2 regions of the Bradyrhizobium sp. MV1.5 genome follow, and region 2 is predicted to be linked to the other one. Evidence: predicted binding sites of a transcription regulator. Region 2 holds the regulator's gene; the other holds the start of a gene.
What was found. Region 2 encodes PhoB, which activates phosphate uptake and scavenging genes when phosphate is short. Its sites were predicted from a motif close to TGTCATNNANCTGTCAT; they were not measured.
Positions count from the first base shown of each region.

Region 1: AC0L2J_RS21970 (UDP-2,3-diacylglucosamine diphosphatase) is a predicted target of PhoB. The motif match lies at 2,755-2,771, and genes of this name have one in related genera.

Region 1 covers NZ_JBVVPL010000024.1:57,685-63,436, reverse strand. Annotated here, with positions in the region: gene AC0L2J_RS21990 (CHRD domain-containing protein) at 1-325, opposite strand, end outside; gene AC0L2J_RS21985 (c-type cytochrome) at 481-1,410, shown strand; gene AC0L2J_RS21980 (Lrp/AsnC ligand binding domain-containing protein) at 1,435-1,680, opposite strand; gene thiD (bifunctional hydroxymethylpyrimidine kinase/phosphomethylpyrimidine kinase) at 1,810-2,610, shown strand; gene AC0L2J_RS21970 (UDP-2,3-diacylglucosamine diphosphatase) at 2,795-3,607, shown strand; gene AC0L2J_RS21965 (glycosyltransferase family 4 protein) at 3,621-4,664, shown strand; gene AC0L2J_RS21960 (threonine/serine dehydratase) at 4,728-5,711, shown strand.
Region 2 covers NZ_JBVVPL010000026.1:50,334-65,143, reverse strand. Annotated here, with positions in the region: gene AC0L2J_RS23070 (polysaccharide deacetylase family protein) at 41-1,099, opposite strand; gene AC0L2J_RS23065 (OmpA family protein) at 1,263-2,657, shown strand; gene AC0L2J_RS23060 (hypothetical protein) at 2,660-2,962, shown strand; gene AC0L2J_RS23055 (lysylphosphatidylglycerol synthase domain-containing protein) at 3,414-4,469, shown strand; gene AC0L2J_RS23050 (ATP-binding protein) at 4,503-5,801, shown strand; gene pstS (phosphate ABC transporter substrate-binding protein PstS) at 5,945-6,958, shown strand; gene pstC (phosphate ABC transporter permease subunit PstC) at 7,058-8,047, shown strand; gene pstA (phosphate ABC transporter permease PstA) at 8,052-8,897, shown strand; gene pstB (phosphate ABC transporter ATP-binding protein PstB) at 8,894-9,718, shown strand; gene phoU (phosphate signaling complex protein PhoU) at 9,729-10,445, shown strand; gene phoB (phosphate regulon transcriptional regulator PhoB) at 10,460-11,167, shown strand; gene AC0L2J_RS23015 (GcrA family cell cycle regulator) at 11,393-11,905, opposite strand; gene AC0L2J_RS23010 (aspartate aminotransferase family protein) at 12,361-13,563, shown strand; gene argF (ornithine carbamoyltransferase) at 13,563-14,510, shown strand; gene AC0L2J_RS23000 (Hsp33 family molecular chaperone) at 14,801-14,810, shown strand, end outside.

The sequences.
Region 1 (5,752 bases), on a different contig from region 2:
GCGCGTCGGTCAGTGTCGCCGAGCCCTCGGCCGGGCTGGTGGCTGCGCCGGGAATCGGGATCGCAACGCCGGCGTTCTTGCCGGGTTCGGCAGGTCCGTGGAAATGCGCGGCGGTGGCGGGGCCGGACAGACCGGAATAGGTGACCTTCCAGGACAGCTTCTTGCTGGCGGCGTCGTAATCCAGATCAGCCGTTCCCGTACCGCTGCTGGTCGTTGCGGGGACCTCGGACTTGGCGTCGAGCGTTGCTTTCAGCTTTTCGGCGCTGGCCGAACCTGCAAGAGCAACGGCGCCAAGCACTGACATCGCGATGACGATCTTGTTCATGATTTTTCTCCCTGCTGAACCCGTTTGGGCCGCCAAACTTCCAACAGCCGGCATTTCAGTTTATTCCCGTTTCAGGCCGCGGTGGGCTAAATTCTTCGTGGCTGGAGCCGCGAGGACATCGGTCATAAGCTTCGCCGCGACGACGAAAGGACCGCATATTGCGACGAACAATCTCCGTGGCGCTGCTCGCCGCACTCGCCGCAGCCGGCGTCTATTGGTGGCTCAGCGCGCCGGTGGTGGCGGCCGCCGGCACCGCGCCTGCCCGCGTCCCTGATCTTGCCAATGGGCAGGTGATGTTCAACGCCGGCGGCTGCGCTTCATGCCATGCCGTCCCCGACCAGCCCGATCGTCTCAGGCTCGGCGGCGGCATCGCGATCAAGTCGCCGTTCGGAACGTTCTACGCGCCAAACATCTCGTCCGATCCGACCGACGGCATCGGCAAATGGAGCGAGGCCGAATTCGTCAACGCGGTGATGCACGGGGTTTCGCCGGACGGACGGCATTATTTTCCGGCCTTTCCCTACACGTCCTATCAGCACGCCAGGCGCGAGGACGTGCTTGATCTCTTCGCCTACCTGAAAACGCTGCCGGCCGTTGCAGGCAAGGTGCGCGACCACGACGTGCGCTTTCCGTTCAACATCCGCCGCAACGTCGGCATCTGGAAATTCTTATTTCTGGACGGCAAGCCCTTCGTCGCCGACAGCGCGAAGTCGCCGCAGTGGAATCGCGGCGCCTATCTCGTCAACAGTTTTGGCCATTGCGCGGAATGCCACAGCCCGCGCAATGCGCTTGGCGGCATCATCGCCGGACAACGCTTCGCCGGCGGACCCAATCCGGAAGGCGAGGGGTGGGTGCCCAACATCACCCAGAAGGGCCTCGGCGAGTGGAGCGCGAAGGATATTGCCTATTTCCTGAAGACCGGCGAATTGCCCGACGGCGACAGCGTCGGCGGCGCGATGACGCGGGTGATCAAGAACACCTCGCAATTGCCGGACGACGATCTCGCGGCGATGGCGGACTATCTCAAATCGCTGCCGCCGGTGGACGGTCCGCCGCGCCCCAAGCGCAAGGAGGGCGGCGCCTGATCGGGCCCGCCCTTTTCCGGACGGTCAACTTGCGCCAAACGCCTTGAACGTGATGATGGTGAGGGTGTCCTGGATGCCGGGCAGCACCTGCACCTTCTCGTTGACGAAGTGGCCGATATCGGTGTCGTTGTCGACGTAGAACTTCACCAGCAGGTCGTATTGGCCGGCCGTGGAATAGATCTCGGAGGCGATCTCGGCTTCGGCAAGCGCATTGGCGACCACATAGGATTGGCCGAGCTTGCATTTGATCTGGACGAAAAAGGGAACCATCGCGGTCACTCCGAAAGCATATCTGGCGGCTAATAGGCCAAACCCGGCCGGATTTAGCAAGCGAACTTGCTGGGCCGGGGCAGGCGCGCTAGGACGAGCCATGGCTTCGAAAACGCGGAAGATCGCCCCATGACGACGCCCGTCGCGCTGACCATTGCCGGCTCCGATTCGAGCGGCGGCGCCGGCATCCAGGCCGACCTGAAGACCTTTGCCGCGCTCGGCGTTTTTGGCGCGTCCGCCATCACGGCGCTGACGGCGCAGAACACCCGCGGCGTCACCGGCATTCACGCGGTGCCCGCCGAATTCGTCACCGCGCAGATCGACGCGGTGTTTTCCGATCTCGAGGTCGGCGCGGTCAAGATCGGCATGGTGGCGCAAGCCGCCAGCATCGATGCGATCGCGGCCGCGCTGTCGCGCTGGGCGCCCCGGCATGTCGTGCTCGATCCCGTGATGGTGGCGACATCGGGCGATCGCCTGCTCGCGTCCGAAGCTGTCGACGCCCTGCGCATCAAACTGATGCCGCTGGCCTCGGTGATCACACCCAATCTGCCTGAGGCCGCGGCTCTGCTCGGCGAACCGGTCGCGGCCAGCGAGGCCGAGATCGAAAGCCAGGGGCGCCGGCTGCTGGCGCTCGGCTGCCGGGCGGTCCTGATCAAGGGTGGGCACGGCGAGGGCGCCGAGAGCATCGACTATCTCGTCGATGCCAGCACCACGATCGCGCTCGCCGCGCCGCGCGTTGCCACTCGCAACACCCATGGCACCGGCTGCTCGCTGTCCTCGGCGGTTGCCGCGGGGCTCGCCAGAGGCGAGGATCTCGAGCGCGCCGTGCGCAACGCCAAGACCTGGATCAGCGCGGCGATCGCGGCCGCCGATCGCTTCAGCGTCGGCCACGGCCACGGCCCGATCCATCATTTCCACAAATTCTACTAACGCCGCTCGCGAGCGCGCCGCGGTTCCGGGTTCTTGCGGAGGCCGCTGCGACGCCATGTCGCCTGATTGTCGCATGCGACTGATATTCGCGGGGTGGGCGAGGCAAGCGCGATTCGTATCCGAAGGTGCCTCAAAGGTTCAATTGGTCATCCCCCTGTCACGGGACATTGTTACAGGCTGGCGCATGGGAAGTTGCGATGTGAGTGACGAGAGCCCGGAGCGGCGCTTTCGCACGTTGTTCATCTCCGACGTTCATCTCGGAGCCCGCGGTTCTCAAGCCGACCTTCTGCTCGACTTCCTGCGTTTCCATGATGCCGACACGATCTATCTCGTCGGCGACATCGTCGACGGCTGGGCGCTGAAATCGAGCTGGCATTGGCCGCAATCGCATAACGACCTGGTCCAGAAGCTTTTGCGCAAGGCGCGCAAGGGCGCCAAGGTCGTCTACATCCCCGGTAATCACGACGAGTTCCTGCGCAACTATTACGGCACGCATTTCGGCGGCATCGACGTGGTCGAGAACACCGTCCACACCGGCGCCGACGGCAAGCGCTATCTCGTCATCCACGGCGACATCTTCGACCTCGTGGTGCAGAACGCACGCTGGCTCGCCCATCTCGGCGACAAGGCCTACGATTTCGCGATCCAGCTCAATCGCTTCGTCAACTTCTTCCGGCGCATGTTCAAGGTGCCCTATTGGTCGCTGTCGCAATGGGCCAAGCAGAAGGTGAAGAATGCGGTGAACTATATCGGCGCGTTCGAGCAGGCGCTCGCCGCCGAGGCGCGGCGTCACGACGCCGACGGCGTGATCTGCGGTCACATCCACTACGCGGTGATCCGCGACGAGGGCGGCATCCGCTACATGAATTGCGGCGACTGGGTCGAGAGCTGCACGGCGCTGGTCGAGCACGACGACGGCCGTTTCGAGATCATCACCTGGGCGGACCAGGCCGAGAAGCCGGCACAGGTCCCGCAGGTTGCAGCCAGAGCTGCATGACAAAGGCAGCCTGATGCGCATCCTGGTCGCGACCGACGCCTGGCACCCGCAAGTCAACGGTGTGGTTCGGACGCTGACCAAACTTGCTGACGGTGCCAAAAGCCTCGACGTCGAATTCTCGTTCCTGACGCCGCAATCGTTCCGCACCTTTGCGATGCCGAGCTACCGTGACGTGCGGCTGGCCATGCCGCGGCCGGGCAGAATCGCAAAGCTGATCGAAGAGGCGCACCCGGACAGCATCCACATCGCGACGGAGGGTCCGATCGGCCTGATGGTTCGGCGTTATTGCCGCCAGCGCAAGCTGCCCTTCACGACCAGCTTCCACACCCGCTTTCCCGAATATGTCCGCGCCCGCGTGCCGGTGCCGGGCTCGCTGATCTGGCGGGCGCTGCGCCGATTTCACAGCCCCAGCCGCGCCGTGATGGCGGCAACGCCGGCGCTTGCCAGCGAGCTGACCGAGCGCGGCTTCGACAATGTCGTGTTGTGGCCGCGCGGCGTCGACACCCATTTGTTCCATCCCCGCGCGATCGATCTCTGCCTGCCGGCACCGGTGTTCCTCTCGGTCGGCCGGGTCGCGGTGGAGAAGAATCTCGAGGCGTTCCTCGACCTCGACCTGCCCGGCACCAAGGTGATTGTCGGCGACGGTCCGGCGCGTGTCGCGCTGGAGGAGGCCTATCCGGACGCGATCTTCCTCGGCGAAAAGCACGGCGAGGAGCTGGCGGACATCTACGCGGCCGCCGATGTCTTCGTGTTTCCGAGCAAGACCGACACGTTCGGTCTCGTTCTGCTCGAAGCGCTGGCGAGCGGCCTGCCGGTCGCGGCCTTCCCGGTGAAGGGCCCCCGCGACGTGATCGGCGATGCCCCGGTCGGCGCGCTCGATCACGATCTGCGCGGTGCCTGCTTCGCCGCGCTGGACATCTCCCGGCAGGACTGCGTCGAATTCGCCGCCAACTACACCTGGGAAGCCTCGGCCCGGGCTTTTATCGACAGCATTTTGGCGGTCGATGCGGTGCTGCCGGGCCGGAACGGGGCAGAACCGGCGCGATTCGTCGCCTGAGGGGAAGAAGCGCTCGCGCAGACATGCCTTGCCCGCGCCTCATCCGCCGCGATAACATCGGGTATGACAGAACAGCTCCTCCCGATCGGCCCTGCCGATATCGATGCCGCAGCACGCGTGATCGCGCCCTTCGCCGTCCGCACGCCGCTGTTGTCCTTTCCCGTGCTCAACGAACGTGTCGGCGCAAAGGTCTATCTCAAGCCGGAGATGCTCCAGCGCACCGGCTCGTTCAAGTTCCGCGGCGCCTTCAACAAGGTCGCCTCGATCCCGCAGGACAAGCGCGCCGGTGGAGTCGTGGCGTTCTCCTCCGGCAACCATGCCCAGGGCGTTGCGGCGGCGGCCAAGATCCTCGACATGCAGGCGACCATCGTGATGCCTGCGGATGCGCCGTTGTCGAAGCGCGAGCGCACCAAATCCTACGGTGCCGAGGTCGTGCTGTACGACCGCGACCGCGACGACCGCGAGGCGATCTCGCGCGGCATCGCCGAGAAGCGCGGCGCGACGCTGGTCAGGCCCTATGACGATCCCTTCGTGATCGCCGGCCAAGGCACGGCCGGCCGCGAGATCGCCGAGGACATGGCGGCACTTGGTCTCGCCCCAGATATCGTGGTAGCGCCGGCCTCCGGCGGCGGCCTGATCGCGGGCGTCGCGACGGCCGTGAAGGCACGCTTTCCGCTGGCCCAAATCGTCGTGGCCGAGCCCGAAGCGTTCGACGATCACGGCCTGTCGCTGACCGCGGGCCACCGCGAGCCGCACGCACCCGCCGGCCGCACCATCTGCGATGCGCTGATGGCCCTGATCCCCGGCGAGATGACCTTTGCGATCAACAGCAAGCTGCTCGCGCGCGGCGTCACCGCGTCGGACAAGGAAGTCGGCGCGGCCGTCGCCTTTGCCTATCGCGAGCTGAAGCTCGTGGTCGAGCCGGGCGGAGCGGTCGGCCTGGCCGCGCTGCTTGCGGGGCGACTTGATGTGGCCGGCAAGAACGTCGTCATCGTGCTCTCGGGCGGCAATGTCGACGCCGATCTGTTCGCCGAGCTGGTGGCCTGAGAGCAGTTTCCCTGTGGCCATCCTTCGAGACGCCCGCTTTG
Region 2 (14,810 bases):
CAGGACGACGTCTGAGTTCGGGCAGCGAAGACGGAGAGATCTAAGCCGCCGCGATCCTGCGGAAGCCGTTCCACATCGCGGTCGCGGCGCCCGAGGTCAGCACCGGCAGAATCCGCGTGTCCTGGTAATTGCCGTTGAGCGAGACGCGTGGCAGCGCGGTCATGTGGCCGGCGTTTTCGGCGAACAGCATGCCGGGCCGCGTCGTCACCGCGGTCTTGAAGCCGGCGGATGCAGCGAGCGCGAATTCACGCTCAGCCGCCGCCTCGCGATCGCCATAGGGATAGGCAAGATGTTGAACGTTGCGGCCGAGCGCCTGCTCGATCCGCGCGCGGCTCACGGCCATCTCCTGCGTGGCGATCTCTTCGCTTTGCTTGGCGAGATTGCAATGGCTGACGGAATGCGCTCCGATCGTGACCAGGGGATCGGCGGCAAATGTCTTCACCTCGTCCCAGGACAGGCAGAGGCTGCGGCACAGCGCGGCCATGTCGACGCCGTACTTCGTGCAAAGCGCCTCGATCTCGCGCTTGAGATCGTGCTCGCCGGGCAGTGCGCGCAACCAGCCATGCAGGCGGTCGAACGCCGCCTGCTTTGCGGCTGGTGTCGTCGCATCGAGCCGCAGCGCGGCATTGCCGATCGTCACCTCGATCTGCTCGGTCTTGGCGATCACGGCCTCCAGCGCCTCCCACCACAGCCGGCCCGTGCCCTCTGCGAAATCGCTGGCGACATAGACCGCCAGAGGCGCGTCAAATTCGTGCAGAACCGGCAGCGCAAAATCGAGATTGTCGCGATAGCCATCGTCGAGCGTGAAGGCGGCGAAGCGGCGGTCGAACCGGCGTCGCACCAGCCGCTCATGCAGTTCGTCCATGCTGACGATGTCGATCTCGCGCGAGCGCAGATGACACAGGGTCGCGCGCAGGAATTCAGGAGTGACTTCGAGATGCCGGTTCGGCTGGAATGCCGCGGCGCGGGCCGGCCGCACGTGATGCAGCATGAAAATGGCGCCGACGCCCGACAAAAGCGGGCGCAACAGGTGGTGGGCGCCGCTGAAATAGAGTGCTTCCAGTCCGGCGCGGATGACGTTGTTACGCAGTTGTTTCATGACCCGCTAGCGGACTTTGGCATTCCACCTTCAACTTACGGAAGAACCCTTGAAGAAAAAGTTATTCCAATTGTCAGGCCCGGCCTTCGGAAGGGCGTCATTTCCGGTTTGACAGCCTGCCAAGGGTTTGTTTTGTCTCCGGTTCCAGAGTTCGGGTCGTCGAATGCACAAGCTTTTCAGGTGGGCCAGCAAATGGTGGCCGGGGCTCATCCCCCTGGCCGTCATGTGGGGATTTGCGGCCTGGAATAACACTTTGCCGGTCGAGGCGGACCTTTCCGCCCGAAGCTCGGCGGCGCTAAAGGATACCGTTCTGGACAAGACCCGGATCGCGGTGGACGGCCGCGATGTCAGCCTGGCTGCGGACGCCTTTTCCGAGGAGGGGCGCCGCGACGCGGTTGTGGCGGTCGAGACCGTCCCCGGCGTGCGCCTGGTCGACGACCGGACCCGCCTCGTTCCCGAGGCAAAGCCCTTCGTCTGGAACGCCGAACGCGACGTGGTGCGGGTGACGCTGTCAGGCTCCGCGCCCCTGCCGTCGATGAAGGGCCGCCTGACCGAGGCGGCCCGCAAGGAGGTCGCCGGTACCGAGGTGGCCGATCAGATGGGTTTGGCGCGCGGCGCACCGCCGCGGTTCGAGGCGGCTGCGATGCTGCTGCTCGACCAGATCGGCAAGCTCAAGGACGGCAAGATCACGATCACAGACACCAAAGTCACCCTGTCGGGGATGGCGCGCGATCTCGGCGGCCGCGAAGCGGTCGCTGCGGCGCTGAAAAACCTGCCCGAGGGCTTTTCGATCGCTGCCAACGACGTCAAGGCGCCGCCTTACGTCTTTCAGGCCTACAAGGATCCGGTGGCTGCGAAGGTGACGCTGACCGGCTACGTTCCCGACAACAATGTCCACGCGGCCATCGCTACCAGCGCGTCGCGGAAATTCTTCAACGAAAAGGTCGTCGACAATCTCAAGGCCAGCGTCGGCGCGCCCGGTTCTTTCAGCCTCGCCGTGGTCGCAGCGCTCGGCGCGCTGTCGCGACTGTCGACCGGCACGCTGGTCGTGTCCGACCGCGAGGTGAAGCTGTCGGGCGATGCGCTTTATGAAAGTGCCGCCAACGACATCCGCACAGGCCTTGGCAAGGATTTTCCGAAAAACTGGCAGTACAAGCCGGAAATCACGGTGAAACCCGCGGCCGGCCCGGTCGACGGCACCGTGTGCCAGCAATTGTTCTCCGAGCTCTTGGCCAAGGCCAAGATTCGCTTCGCGGCGAAGCGCGCCGACATCGATCCGGATTCCGCCGGCATTCTCGATCATCTGATCGAGACGGCATTGCGATGTCCCACCACCAATATCGAGGTCGCCGGGCATACCGATGCCGACGGCGAGGATTCCTTCAACCAGGCACTCTCGGAGAAGCGCGCGCAGGCGGTGATCGACTATCTGGTCAAGGCCGGCCTGCCTGCCAGCCGCTTCACCGCGGTCGGCTACGGCAGCACGCAGCCGGTCGCCGGCAATGACAGCGAAGACGCCAAGGCGCAGAATCGCCGCATCGAATTTCTGGTGAGGTGACGATGCCTTATCTCGTCTCGTTCCATCTGGGCTGGCTGATAGGTTCGCTGCTGCTCGGCTTCTGCATGGGCTGGATCTCGGTGGTCCAGCGCGGCAACGGCACTTCGAAGGTGACCGCGCGCTGGCTCGCCGTGCTTGCTGCCGGCCTGGTCGCGGCCTCGTTCGCGCGTGTGGTCCCCGGCCGCTTCGGCTACTGGCTCGACCTCGGCCTGATCATGTTCGCCTGCTACCTCGTCGGCGGCGCCATCGGCGCCTGGCTGCGCGACCGGGTGGTCGCGCGCACCGCGCCTCCTGCCGCTCTGTGATGTTGCCCTGCACCCTGACTGCGGAAGTCAGGAGCGCCGCTGCGCGGCCTTCCCGGCACATCGAAAACCGTGAACAAACGCTCCGGCCTCCCCTCTTTCAACAGGCGAGGGTACCCCATAGATTGACGTCGGCTTAAGCCGTGACGGAACATTGTGCGGTGGAAATCATCAAAACTTCATGGCCACTGCGCAGGATTGCCATGGAGATTCGCGTCAGTCTTGCCGCCGAAAGCGCCAAACCGTGCTTCAGGAGCCCGCAACCCTGCCTAAAATATTGAAGGCACGAGTTTTTGTTCGAATTGCCGAATTCCACTCCGCCCGGAAACGCGCTAGTGGAGGGATAGCGGGTATGCGCGATGCCGGGACCGGCAGCGAGGGTTCGTCGCGTGCCCGTGCGTCGTCCGCCTGTTCGCCGGCCACCCCGGCCGCTGAAGCGTTGTTCGAGGTCTAGATGCTGGAAGCCATACGCAGGGCGATGTCGTTTCTGCGCCAGAAGCAAATCCTGCATAAGCTTGGAGTTGTGATCAGCGTCGCGGTCATCGGTATCGCTTGCTATGTGCTCTACCACATGCTGCGCGGCATCGATGTCAACGAAGTCCTCGAGGCGATCAAGAGCACCGAGCCGAGCCAGATTGCACTGGCGGCTTTGTTCGTCGCCGCGGGCTATTTCACGCTGACCTTCTATGACCTGTTCGCCGTGCGCGCGATCGGCCACGCCCACGTGCCCTATCGGATCAACGCGCTCGCCGCTTTCACCAGCTATTCGATCGGCCACAATGTCGGCGCCAGCGTCTTCACCGGCGGCGCGGTGCGCTACCGCATCTATTCCGCCCACGGCCTGAACGCGATCGACGTCGCAAAGATCTGCTTCCTCGCCGGCCTGACCTTCTGGCTCGGCAATGCCGCGGTGCTGGGCCTCGGCATCTCCTATCATCCGGAGGCCGCGGCCTCGATCGACATGCTTCCGCCGTGGCTGAACCGGACGCTGGCGATGATGATCATCGTCGGGCTGGTCGCTTACGTGGTCTGGGTCTGGACCCAGCCGCGGATGGTCGGCCGCGGGCCCTGGACCGTGATGCTGCCGGGCGGCCCGCTGACGCTGCTCCAGATCGCGATCGGCATCATCGATCTCGGCTTCTGCGCGCTGGCAATGTACGTGCTGGTCCCGGACGAGCCCAATCTCGGCTTCGTGGTGGTCGCGGTGATCTTCGTCTCGGCCACGCTGCTCGGCTTTGCCAGCCATTCGCCCGGAGGCCTCGGCGTGTTCGACGCGGCCATGCTGGTCGGGCTCTGGCAGATGGACCGCGAGGAGCTGCTGGGCGGGATGCTGCTGTTCCGCGTCCTCTATTATCTGTCCCCTTTCGTTATTTCTGTAATCTTGCTGACGTTTCGCGAAGTTATCATCGGCGCACGATCGAAACGCCTGCAACAGGCGGCGCTCAAGCTCGATCCCGGCCCCGCACCTGAAGCCGCTTACGTGAGAAAGCGCAGCGACAGCGGCGCCTGACCGGCGCAAGGTCCTTTGGAGAAGCCCGCCCCGATGGCGATCGACGCCCCATCTTCTCCCTCCTCCCAGCCCTGGTCCGACCGGCTGCGGCACTCGACCGTCATCCTGATCGCCGCGGCGCTGGCGCTGTCGGTGGTGGTCTCGCTGGGCGAATTGTCGGCACTGCATGCGATTGCGGTGTTCCTCTGCATCGCCGCCGCAGCGCTGATCCCGTGGCGCCTGCACGATACCGCCGCCTCGCGCGAGGAGACCCGCCGCGTCAACCCGGTCGAGAGCGCGGCGGTCGCCGCAGTGGTCGCCGGCATGCCCGATCCCGCGGTGCTGCTCGATCGCGCCGGCCGCGTCATCCATCTCAACGCCGCGGCCGCCCAGCTCGCGCCGGCGCTGCGCCGGAATGAGCTCGCCCAGTTCGCGCTGCGCTCGCCCGAGATCATCACGGCGCTGCGCGAGTCGATCGCGACCACCGAGCCGCGGCGCGCGACCTATCTCGACCATGTCCCGGTCGATCGCTGGATGGAGCTGACCATCACGCCGGTGCCGGTGCCGACGAGCTTCGGTGGCGCCGACAAATGCATGCTGATGACCTTCCACGACCAGACGCCGCTGCGTCGGGTCGAGGAGATGCGGGCCGATTTCGTCGCCAACGCCAGCCACGAGCTGCGCACGCCGCTGGCCGCGCTGTCGGGCTTCATCGACACGCTCCAGGGCCAGGCCAAGGACGATCCCAAGGCGCGCGAGCGCTTCCTCGGCATCATGCACAATCAGGCCACCCGGATGGCGCGCCTGATCGACGATCTCTTGTCGCTATCGCGGGTGGAGCTGTCGGCCCATGTGCGGCCCGACACCCTGGTCGACCTGCTGCCGATCATCTTGCAGGTCGCCGATGGGCTTGAGCCGCTGGCGCGGGAACGCCAGGTCGAGGTCGAGACCGAGCTGCCTGAGACCCCGGTGCTGATCGCGGGCGACCGCGAGGAGCTGCTCCGCCTGTTCGAGAATTTGATCGAGAACGCGCTCAAATACGGCGCCTCCGGCGGTCGCGTCATCGTGTCGCTGATATCAGGCGCCGCCCCTGATGGAACTCAGGAAATCCGGGTCCTGGTCCGCGATTTCGGCCCCGGCATCGCGCCGGAACATTTGCCGCGGCTGACCGAACGCTTCTACCGGGTCGATGTCGGCGACAGCCGCTCGCAGGGCGGCACGGGCCTCGGATTATCGCTGGTGAAACATATTCTTAACCGTCATCGCGGGCGGCTTTTGATTGAAAGCGTGCCCAGACAGGGCGCCACTTTCACCGCCTGTTTTCCCCAAGGCAAGCCTGCGGCTCTGAGCTAAATTCCAGCAATTTCAGCCGCTTAACACTGTCATCCGACTGTCACCAAACCTTCGTAAAAGCTCAGCTGTCCGCTCCTAAAGGGACGGCACGGGGAGCGCGATCGGGCGCTGATGGCGCTTCGCTCCCCTGTATGGAGACCAGCATGAATTTCCTCAAAACGATCGTTGCTGCTGGCTTGGTTGCCGCATCGACGACGGCGGCCTTTGCTGCCGACATCACGGGTGCCGGTGCGACGTTCCCGTTCCCGATCTATTCCAAATGGGCTGACGCCTACAAGAAGGAGACCGGCAACGGTCTGAACTATCAGTCGATCGGCTCCGGCGGCGGCATCAAGCAGATCCAGGCCAAGACCGTGACCTTCGGCGCCAGCGACGCGCCGCTCAAGGCAGAGCAGCTCGAGAAGGACGGCCTCGTCCAGTGGCCGATGGTGATGGGCGCCATCGTTCCCGTCGTCAACATCGAGGGCGTGAAGCCCGGTGAGATGGTGTTCGACGGCGAGACGCTGGCCAGCATCTATCTCGGCAAGATCACCAAATGGGACGACGCCGCGATCAAGAAGCTGAACCCGAACGTGAAGCTGCCCTCGGAGGCCATCACCGTGGTCCGCCGTTCGGACGGTTCGGGCACCACCTTCAACTTCACCAACTACCTCGCCAAGGCCAGCGCGGACTGGAAGAGCAAGGTCGGTGAGGGTACCGCGGTCGAGTGGCCGGTCGGCGTCGGCGCCAAGGGCAACGAAGGCGTGTCCGGCAACATCAGCCAGACCAAGAACTCGATCGGCTACGTCGAGTACGCCTATGCCAAGCAGAACAAGCTGACCTACACCGGTCTCGTCAACAAGGCCGGCAAGCCGGTGCAGCCCACCGTCGAAGCCTTCCAGGCGGCCGCCTCCAACGCCGACTGGGCCAAGGCTCCCGGCTACTACGTCATCCTGACCGACCAGCCCGGCGAGAAGTCCTGGCCGATCACGGCGGCGACCTTCATCCTCATGCACAAGGACGCCACCGACAAGGCGGCCTCGCAGGAAGCCATCAAGTTCTTCCGCTGGGCCTTCAAGAACGGCGACAAGGCGGCTGAAGAGCTCGACTACATCCCGATGCCGGACCCGGTCGTTCAGCTGATCGAGAAGACCTGGGCTGCCGAAATCAAGAGCTAGGTTCGCGACGCTCGTGCCCCGGATGCGCTGCGCCGCATCCGGGGCACGGACCAACAAAAAACGTATAATATTTTAGTACAGGGGACCGGCGTGGCAGAGATGGCCGTTCAGAGCGATGTAATCGACGACGCCGGACCGTACGACCGCGCCAAGGCCTTGAGCGCGTTCAAGCTCGGCGACGTCACCTTCTACTGGATCACGCGGCTCTCCGCGATCTCGGTGCTTCTGATCCTCGGCGGCATCATCATTTCGCTGATCGTCGGCGCCTTCCCGGCGATGAAGGAATTCGGGGTCTCGTTCCTGTGGACGCAGCGCTGGGCGCCGTCCGCCGATCCGCCGGTGCTCGGCGCGCTCGGGCCGATGTACGGCACGCTCGTCACCTCCTTCATCGCGATGCTGATCGCCATTCCCGTGGGTCTCGGCATTGCGATCTTCCTCACCGAGCTCTGCCCGCAATGGCTGCGCCGCCCGATCGGCATGGCGATCGAGCTGCTCGCCGGCATCCCCTCGATCATCTACGGCATGTGGGGCTTCTTCGTGTTGGGTCCGTTCCTCGCCAACACGTTCCAGCCCTTCATGATCAAGATCTTCGACGGCGTGCCCGTGCTGGGCGCGATCTTCGCGGGTCCCCCGTCCTATCTCAGCCTGTTCAATGCCGCGCTGATCCTCGCCATCATGGTGCTGCCCTTCATCACCTCGATTTCGGTCGACGTGTTCAAGACGGTGCCTCCGGTCCTGAAGGAAGCCGCCTATGGCGTCGGCTGCACCACCTGGGAAGTGGTCCGCAGCGTGGTGATCCCCTACACCCGCGTCGGCGTCATCGGCGGCGTCATGCTGGCGCTGGGCCGTGCGCTCGGCGAGACCATGGCAGTGACCTTCATCATCGGTAACTCGTTCCGGATCTCCTCGTCGATCTTCGCCCCCGGCACCACGATCTCGGCGGCGATCGCATCCGAGTTCGCCGAGAGCGACGGCCTGCACCAGTCCGGCCTGATCCTGCTCGGCCTGCTGCTGTTCGTGCTGACGTTCTTCGTGCTCGCGGCGGCGCGGCTGATGCTGATGCGGCTGGAAAAGAAGGCGGGGAACTAGCGCCATGAACCCGATTTATTCACGCCGCCGCCGCAAGGACATCGTCGTCCGCGGACTCTGCATCGCCGCAACCGCCTTCGGCGTCACCTGGCTCGCGCTGATCCTGATCACGCTGCTCTACAACGGATTGGCGGGACTCAATGTCCAGCTGTTCACCGAGAACACGCCGCCACCGGGATCGAACGAGGGCGGCCTGCTCAACGCCATCGTCGGCTCGCTGATCATGACCGTGATCGGCGTCGGCATCGGCGCGCCGCTCGGAATGTTCGCCGGCACCTACCTCGCCGAATACGGCCGCAACGACAAGCTGACCTCGGTGATCCGCTTCATCAACGACATCCTGCTCTCGGCGCCCTCGATCATCATCGGCCTGTTCATCTACGGCGCGGTGGTGGTGCCGATGCGCGGCTTCTCCGCGATCGCGGGCTCGCTCGCGCTCGCGGTCATCGTGATCCCGGTGGTGCTGCGCACGACCGAGGACATGCTGCTGCTGGTGCCGAACGCGTTGCGCGAGGCGGCCTCGGCGCTCGGCCTGCCGCGTTCGCTGGTGATCAAGCGGATCGCCTATCGTGCTGCCCGATCGGGTCTCATCACCGGCGTGCTGCTCGCGACCGCTCGCGTCGCCGGTGAAACCGCGCCGTTGCTGTTCACCGCGCTGTCGAACCAGTTCTTCAGCCTCGGCCTGAACAAGACGATGGCGAACCTGCCTGTCACCATCAACAACTTCGTGCAGAGCCCCTATGCCTACTGGAAGCAGTTGGCGTGGAGCGGGGCGCTGCTCATCACCCTGACCGTTCTTGCCCTGAATATTGGCGCGCGCATCCTTGGCGCCGAGAGGACCGCAAAATGAGTGATCTTTCATTATCGTCGATGAGCGCGGCCGGGGGTCTGCCGCAGACGGCGGCGCTGCCGGAGGCGCCTCCGAAGGTGACGGTGCGCAACCTGAACTTCTATTACGGCGAGCACCATGCGCTGAAGAACATCAACCTGACGCTCGGCGCCAATCGCGTCACGGCGTTCATCGGTCCGTCGGGCTGCGGCAAGTCGACCCTGCTGCGCATCTTCAACCGGATGTACGACCTCTATCCCGGCCAGCGCGCCACCGGTCAGCTCATGCTCGACCAGACCAATATCCTCGACGGCAAGCTGGACCTCAATCTGCTGCGCGCCCGCGTCGGCATGGTGTTCCAGAAGCCGACGCCGTTCCCGATGACGATCTACGAGAACATCGCGTTCGGCATCCGTCTCTATGAGAAGATCTCGAAGTCCGAGATGGACGGCCGCGTCGAGAAGGCGCTGCGCGGCGGCGCACTGTGGAACGAGGTCAAGGACAAGCTCAACGCCTCCGGCCTGTCGCTCTCCGGCGGCCAGCAGCAGCGCCTCTGCATCGCCCGCACCGTCGCGGTGCGGCCCGAGGTGATCCTGTTCGACGAACCCTGTTCGGCGCTCGACCCGATCTCGACCGCCAAGGTCGAGGAGCTGATCCAGGAGCTGTCCGAGGATTACACGATCGCGATCGTCACCCATAACATGCAGCAGGCGGCGCGCGTCTCCGACAAGACCGCCTTCATGTATCTCGGCGAGCTGATCGAGTTCGACGATACCAGCAAGATCTTCACGTCGCCGACCGACCGGCGCACGCAGGATTACATCACCGGCCGGTTCGGCTAGGAGACGCGACATGGCTTCCGAACATACCGCAAAGGCTTTCGACACCGACCTCCAGGAACTCACCCGCCTGGTTGCGGAGATGGGCGGGATCGCCGAACGCATGATCGTCGAGTCCGTCGACGCACTGATCCGCCGCGACGTCCCGCTCGGGCAGCGCGTCGTCGCAACCGACACCGAGCTCGACGCGCTGCAGAAGCGCATCGAGGAGCGCGCGGTGCTCACCATCGCCCGCCGCCAGCCGATGGCGGTCGATCTGCGCGAGATCGTTGGTGCCATGCGCGTCGCGACCGATCTCGAGCGCATCGGCGACCTCGCCAAGAACATGGGTAAGCGCGTCGCGGCGCTGGAGACGGACTTCCATCCGCTCAAGCTGTTCCGCGGCCTCGAGCACATGACCGACCTCGTGCAGCAGCAGGTCAAGTCGGTGCTGGACGCCTATGCCGCGCATGATCTGCCAGCGGCGATGGCGGTGTGGAAGGGCGACGAGGAAGTCGACGCCATTTGCACCTCGCTGTTCCGCGAGCTCCTCACCTACATGATGGAGGATCCGCGCAACATCTCGTTCTGTATCCATTTGATGTTCTGCGCCAAGAACATCGAGCGGATCGGCGACCACGCCACCAACATCGCCGAGACCGTGTTCTACATGATCGAGGGCCAGGCGATCACCGACAAGCGGCCGAAGGGCGACATGACGACCTTCGCCAACACGGTACCGAACACTTAAGGAGCGACGACCCGATGGGCGCACGCATTATGGTGGTTGAGGACGAGGAAGCCCTGACCGAGCTTCTCCGCTACAACCTCGAAGGCGACGGCTATGACGTCGAGACGGTGATGCGCGGCGACGACGCCGACACCCGTCTCAAGGAGCACATTCCTGATCTGATCGTGCTCGACTGGATGCTGCCGGGCCTGTCAGGCATCGAATTGTGCCGGCGGCTTCGCACCCGTCCCGAGACCAAGCAGCTCCCGATCATCATGCTCACCGCGCGCGGCGAGGAGAGCGAGCGGGTGCGGGGTCTTGCGACCGGCGCCGACGATTACATCGTCAAGCCGTTCTCGGTGCCGGAGCTGCTGGCGCGCGTGAAGGGCCTGCTGCGGCGCGCAAGCCCGGAGCGGCTCGCCACCGTCCTTGCTTTTGGCGACATCGAGCTCGACCGCGACAAGCGCCGCGTGGCGCGCTCGGGCCGGCCGATCGATCTCGGTCCGACCGAATATCGCCTGCTGGAGTTCTTCCTGGAGCACCCGGGGCGGGTGTTCTCGCGCGAGCAACTGCTCGACAGCGTCTGGGGCCGCGACATCTATATCGACGAGCGCACCGTCGACGTGCATATCGGCCGCCTGCGCAAGCTGCTCAATCTCGGCCGCGAGCAGGACCCGATCCGCACCGTCCGCGGCGCCGGCTACGCGCTGGATGATCGCTTCGCGAAGGCGGAGCAGGTGTAGGGTTGCAGGCTTGTTTGCTGGCGAGCTGTCCCCGAATTCTCCGACGTCGTCCCGGACAAGCGAGCGAAGCGAGCGCCGATCCGGGACCCATAACCACCGAACGTGGTTTGGCGAAGACTCGGAGTGACCCCTTCCGCGCAACAACTGCGTGCTCGGAGTATGGGTCCTGGCTTTCGCCAGGACGACACTCCAATTGAACTGTCTTCGCGCGACGACTTGCCGTGATTAGCGCGGACCCGGCTTCACCGGTGCGCGGCGCCGATCCGACGCCGGCTGGTACGCGACGCGCGAGTGCTGGGCGCAATAGGGCAGGCCGGACAGCGCCCTTCCACCGCAGAAGAAGAAGTCCGGGCTGGAGGGATCGCCGACCGGCCAGTGGCAGGTCGCCTCGTTCAATTCCAGCAGCGACAGCCGCTGGCTCATTGGCACCACGTTGTCGTAGGTGACCGGATCCGGCTCCGCCTCGACCTCAAACGCCTGCGCCAGCGCGGTGTTGCCGCGCGAGATCGGGCGGCTCACCCGCATCATGTGCTGCGCGGGGCGCGCCTTGCGCGGCCGGGGCGCTGCCGATGATGGGCTCTTGGCGCGGCCCGAAAGGCCGAGCCTGTGCACTTTGCCGATCACGGCATTGCGGGTCACATTGCCGAGCTCCGCCGCGATCTGGCTGGCCGAAAGTCCGGCCTCCCAGAGCTTTTTCAGCTGCTCGACGCGATCATCGGACCAGGTCAAAACCGTCATTGCACCCTTTCCCTCGCTGCGCGCCAGCCATCCTGGGGCCTCGCAGCGAATGCCTAAGCCTTCAAAAACCCGTGCCGCCAGAATCCCTTAAGGCTCGCCGGGCGCGTCTTGAACGCCCGAACGTTTACGCCGGTACATAAGGACTTAAAGATCAGAACCACTGCACGAGATGTCGTATCTGACAATCCAAACGCTACAATATGGCGTGACTCCCGCGCAAGAGTCCGCCGACTCGCTTCCACATGTTCCGTGGCTAAATCCCGCAAAATCGGCACCGCAAGACTACGGATTCAGCGTTTCGCGAGGCTTTCCGGGCGGCATTGACACCCGTTTCACCAGGCCTAAGATAGTCGTGCGTGCCGCCCTCAAGAGGCGGCACGTTTCGTTTTCCGGGCCGGTCGATGGTGCGTTGCGCAATGCACGCTCACGCCGTCCGCAACATTCAAGTGACCGTCATGACTAACAGCGCAGCGCCGCATTTGCTCCCCGTTTTCGCCAGGTCCGACCTCGGTTTCGAGCGTGGCGAAGGCTGCTGGCTGATCGCGACCAATGGCGAGCGCTATCTGGATTTCACCTCAGGGGTGGCGGTGAATGCACTCGGCCATGCCCATCCGGCGCTGGTCGCGGCGTTGCAGGAGCAGGCCACGAAGCTCTGGCACATGTCGAACCTGTTCCAGAGCCCGGACGGCGAAAAGCTCGCCGCGCGCCTGTGCAATGAAAGTTTCGCGGACTTCGTGTTCTTCTGCAATTCCGGCGCCGAAGCGCTGGAATGCGTGATCAAGGTCGTGCGCCGCTATCACGCGGCAAAGGGCCATCCAGACCGCTATCGCATGATCACCTTCGAAGGCGCCTTCCACGGCCGCACGCTGGCGACGCTGGCCGCGACGGGTTCGGCAAAATATCTCGAAGGTTTCGGCCCTCCGATGGAGGGCTTCGACCAGGTTGCGCATGGCGATCTCGACGCGGTGAAAAAGGCGATCGGTCCGCAGACCGCCGGCATCCTGATCGAGCCGATCCAGGGCGAAGGCGGTGTGCGTTCGGCAACGCCCGCCTTCTTGAGGGCGTTGCGCCAGCTCTGCGACGAGAAGGGTTTGTTGCTCGCCTTCGACGAGGTGCAGACCGGCATGGGCCGCACCGGCGATCTGTTCGCGTACCGCCGCCTTGGCGTCGAACCCGACGTGATGTCGCTGGCCAAGGCGCTCGGTGGCGGCTTTCCGATCGGCGCCTGCCTTGCGACCGCGGAAGCGGCGTCCGGCATGACGCCGGGCTCGCACGGCTCGACCTTCGGCGGCAATCCGCTCGCGATCGCCGCTGCGAACGCCGTGCTCGACGTCATGCTCAAGCCCGGATTCTTCGACCACGTGCAGAGGATGTCGCTGCTGCTGAAGCAGAAGCTCGCCTCCGTGATCGACCGTCATAGCGATGTCGTCAGCGAAGTGCGCGGCGAGGGCCTCCTGATCGGCATCAAGGCCGTGGTGCCTTCCGGCGATCTCGTTGCCGCCTTGCGCGACCAAAAGCTGCTCACCGTCGGTGCCGGCGACAATGTCGTGCGTTTCCTGCCGCCTTTGATCGTCACCGAAGCCGAGATCGAGGACAGCGTCGGGCGGCTCGAGCGCGCCTGCACCGCGTTGTCCGGCAACAAGCGGGCGGCAAGCTGATGAGCAAGTCGCCCGATAAAGCACCCAAGAAAACACCGAAGCACTTTCTCGATATCAACGAGCTGCCGCTGTCGGAGCTCAAGCGCATGCTGGCCGCGTCCTCCGCGATGAAGGCGAAGCAGAAGGCGCATCAGCCGGTCAGGCCGCTCGAAGGCAAGACCCTGGCGATGATCTTCGAGCGCCCCTCGACGCGGACGCGGGTGTCTTTCGATGTCGCCATGCGCCAGCTCGGCGGCGAGCCCATCATGCTCACCGGCGCCGAGATGCAGCTCGGTCGCGGCGAGACCATCGCCGACACCGCGCGCGTGCTGTCGCGCTACGTCGATGCCATCATGATCCGCATCCTCAATCACGATGCGCTGCTGGAGCTCGCTGCGAACGCTACCGTCCCCGTCATCAACGGCCTGACGCGGCGCTCGCATCCCTGCCAGGTGATGGCGGACCTCATGACCTACGAGGAACATCGCGGCCCGATCGAGGGCAAGACCGTGGCCTGGACCGGCGACGACAATAACGTGCTCGCCTCCTGGGCGCACGCCGCCGAGCGCTTCAAGTTCCAGCTCAATGTCGCGACGCCTCCGGAGCTCGCGCCGAAAAAAGCGATGCGCGACTTCATCAAGGCGACCGGCGCGCCGATCATGCTCGGCACGGATGCCGAAGCCGCCGTGCGCGGCGCCGATTGTGTCGTGACCGACACCTGGGTGTCGATGGGCGACAAGGAAGGCGAGCACCGCCATAACGTGCTCAAGCCCTATCAGGTCAATGCCCAGCTGATGTCGCTGGCCAAGCCCGATGCGCTGTTCATGCACTGCCTGCCCGCCCATCGCGGCGAGGAGGTCACCGACGAGGTGATCGACGGTCCGCAATCCGTCGTGTTCGACGAGGCCGAAAACCGCCTGCACGCGCAGAAGGGCATTCTGGCCTGGTGCTTCGACGAGGTGAAGTGATCTCGCTGGAATCCCGGCGGCCACCTCACATATGATCGTCGTCCCGGACAAGCGCAGCTTCTGGCAACGCGTAGCGTTGTCCAGAACGGAGCGCCGATCCGGGACCCATAACCACAGGAAGTCGTTTGGCGAGGATTCGGAGTTGTCATCTCGCGCAGTAGCGTAATCCTGTGGTTATGGGTCCCGGATCTGCGGCTAGCGCTTGTCCGGGACGACACCGAGGTTGAGGTTGCTTCGTACAGTTCCCCAACCCCCCTTCCAATTCCGCCTTCCGACCCCAGATAAGCGCCATGGTTTCCC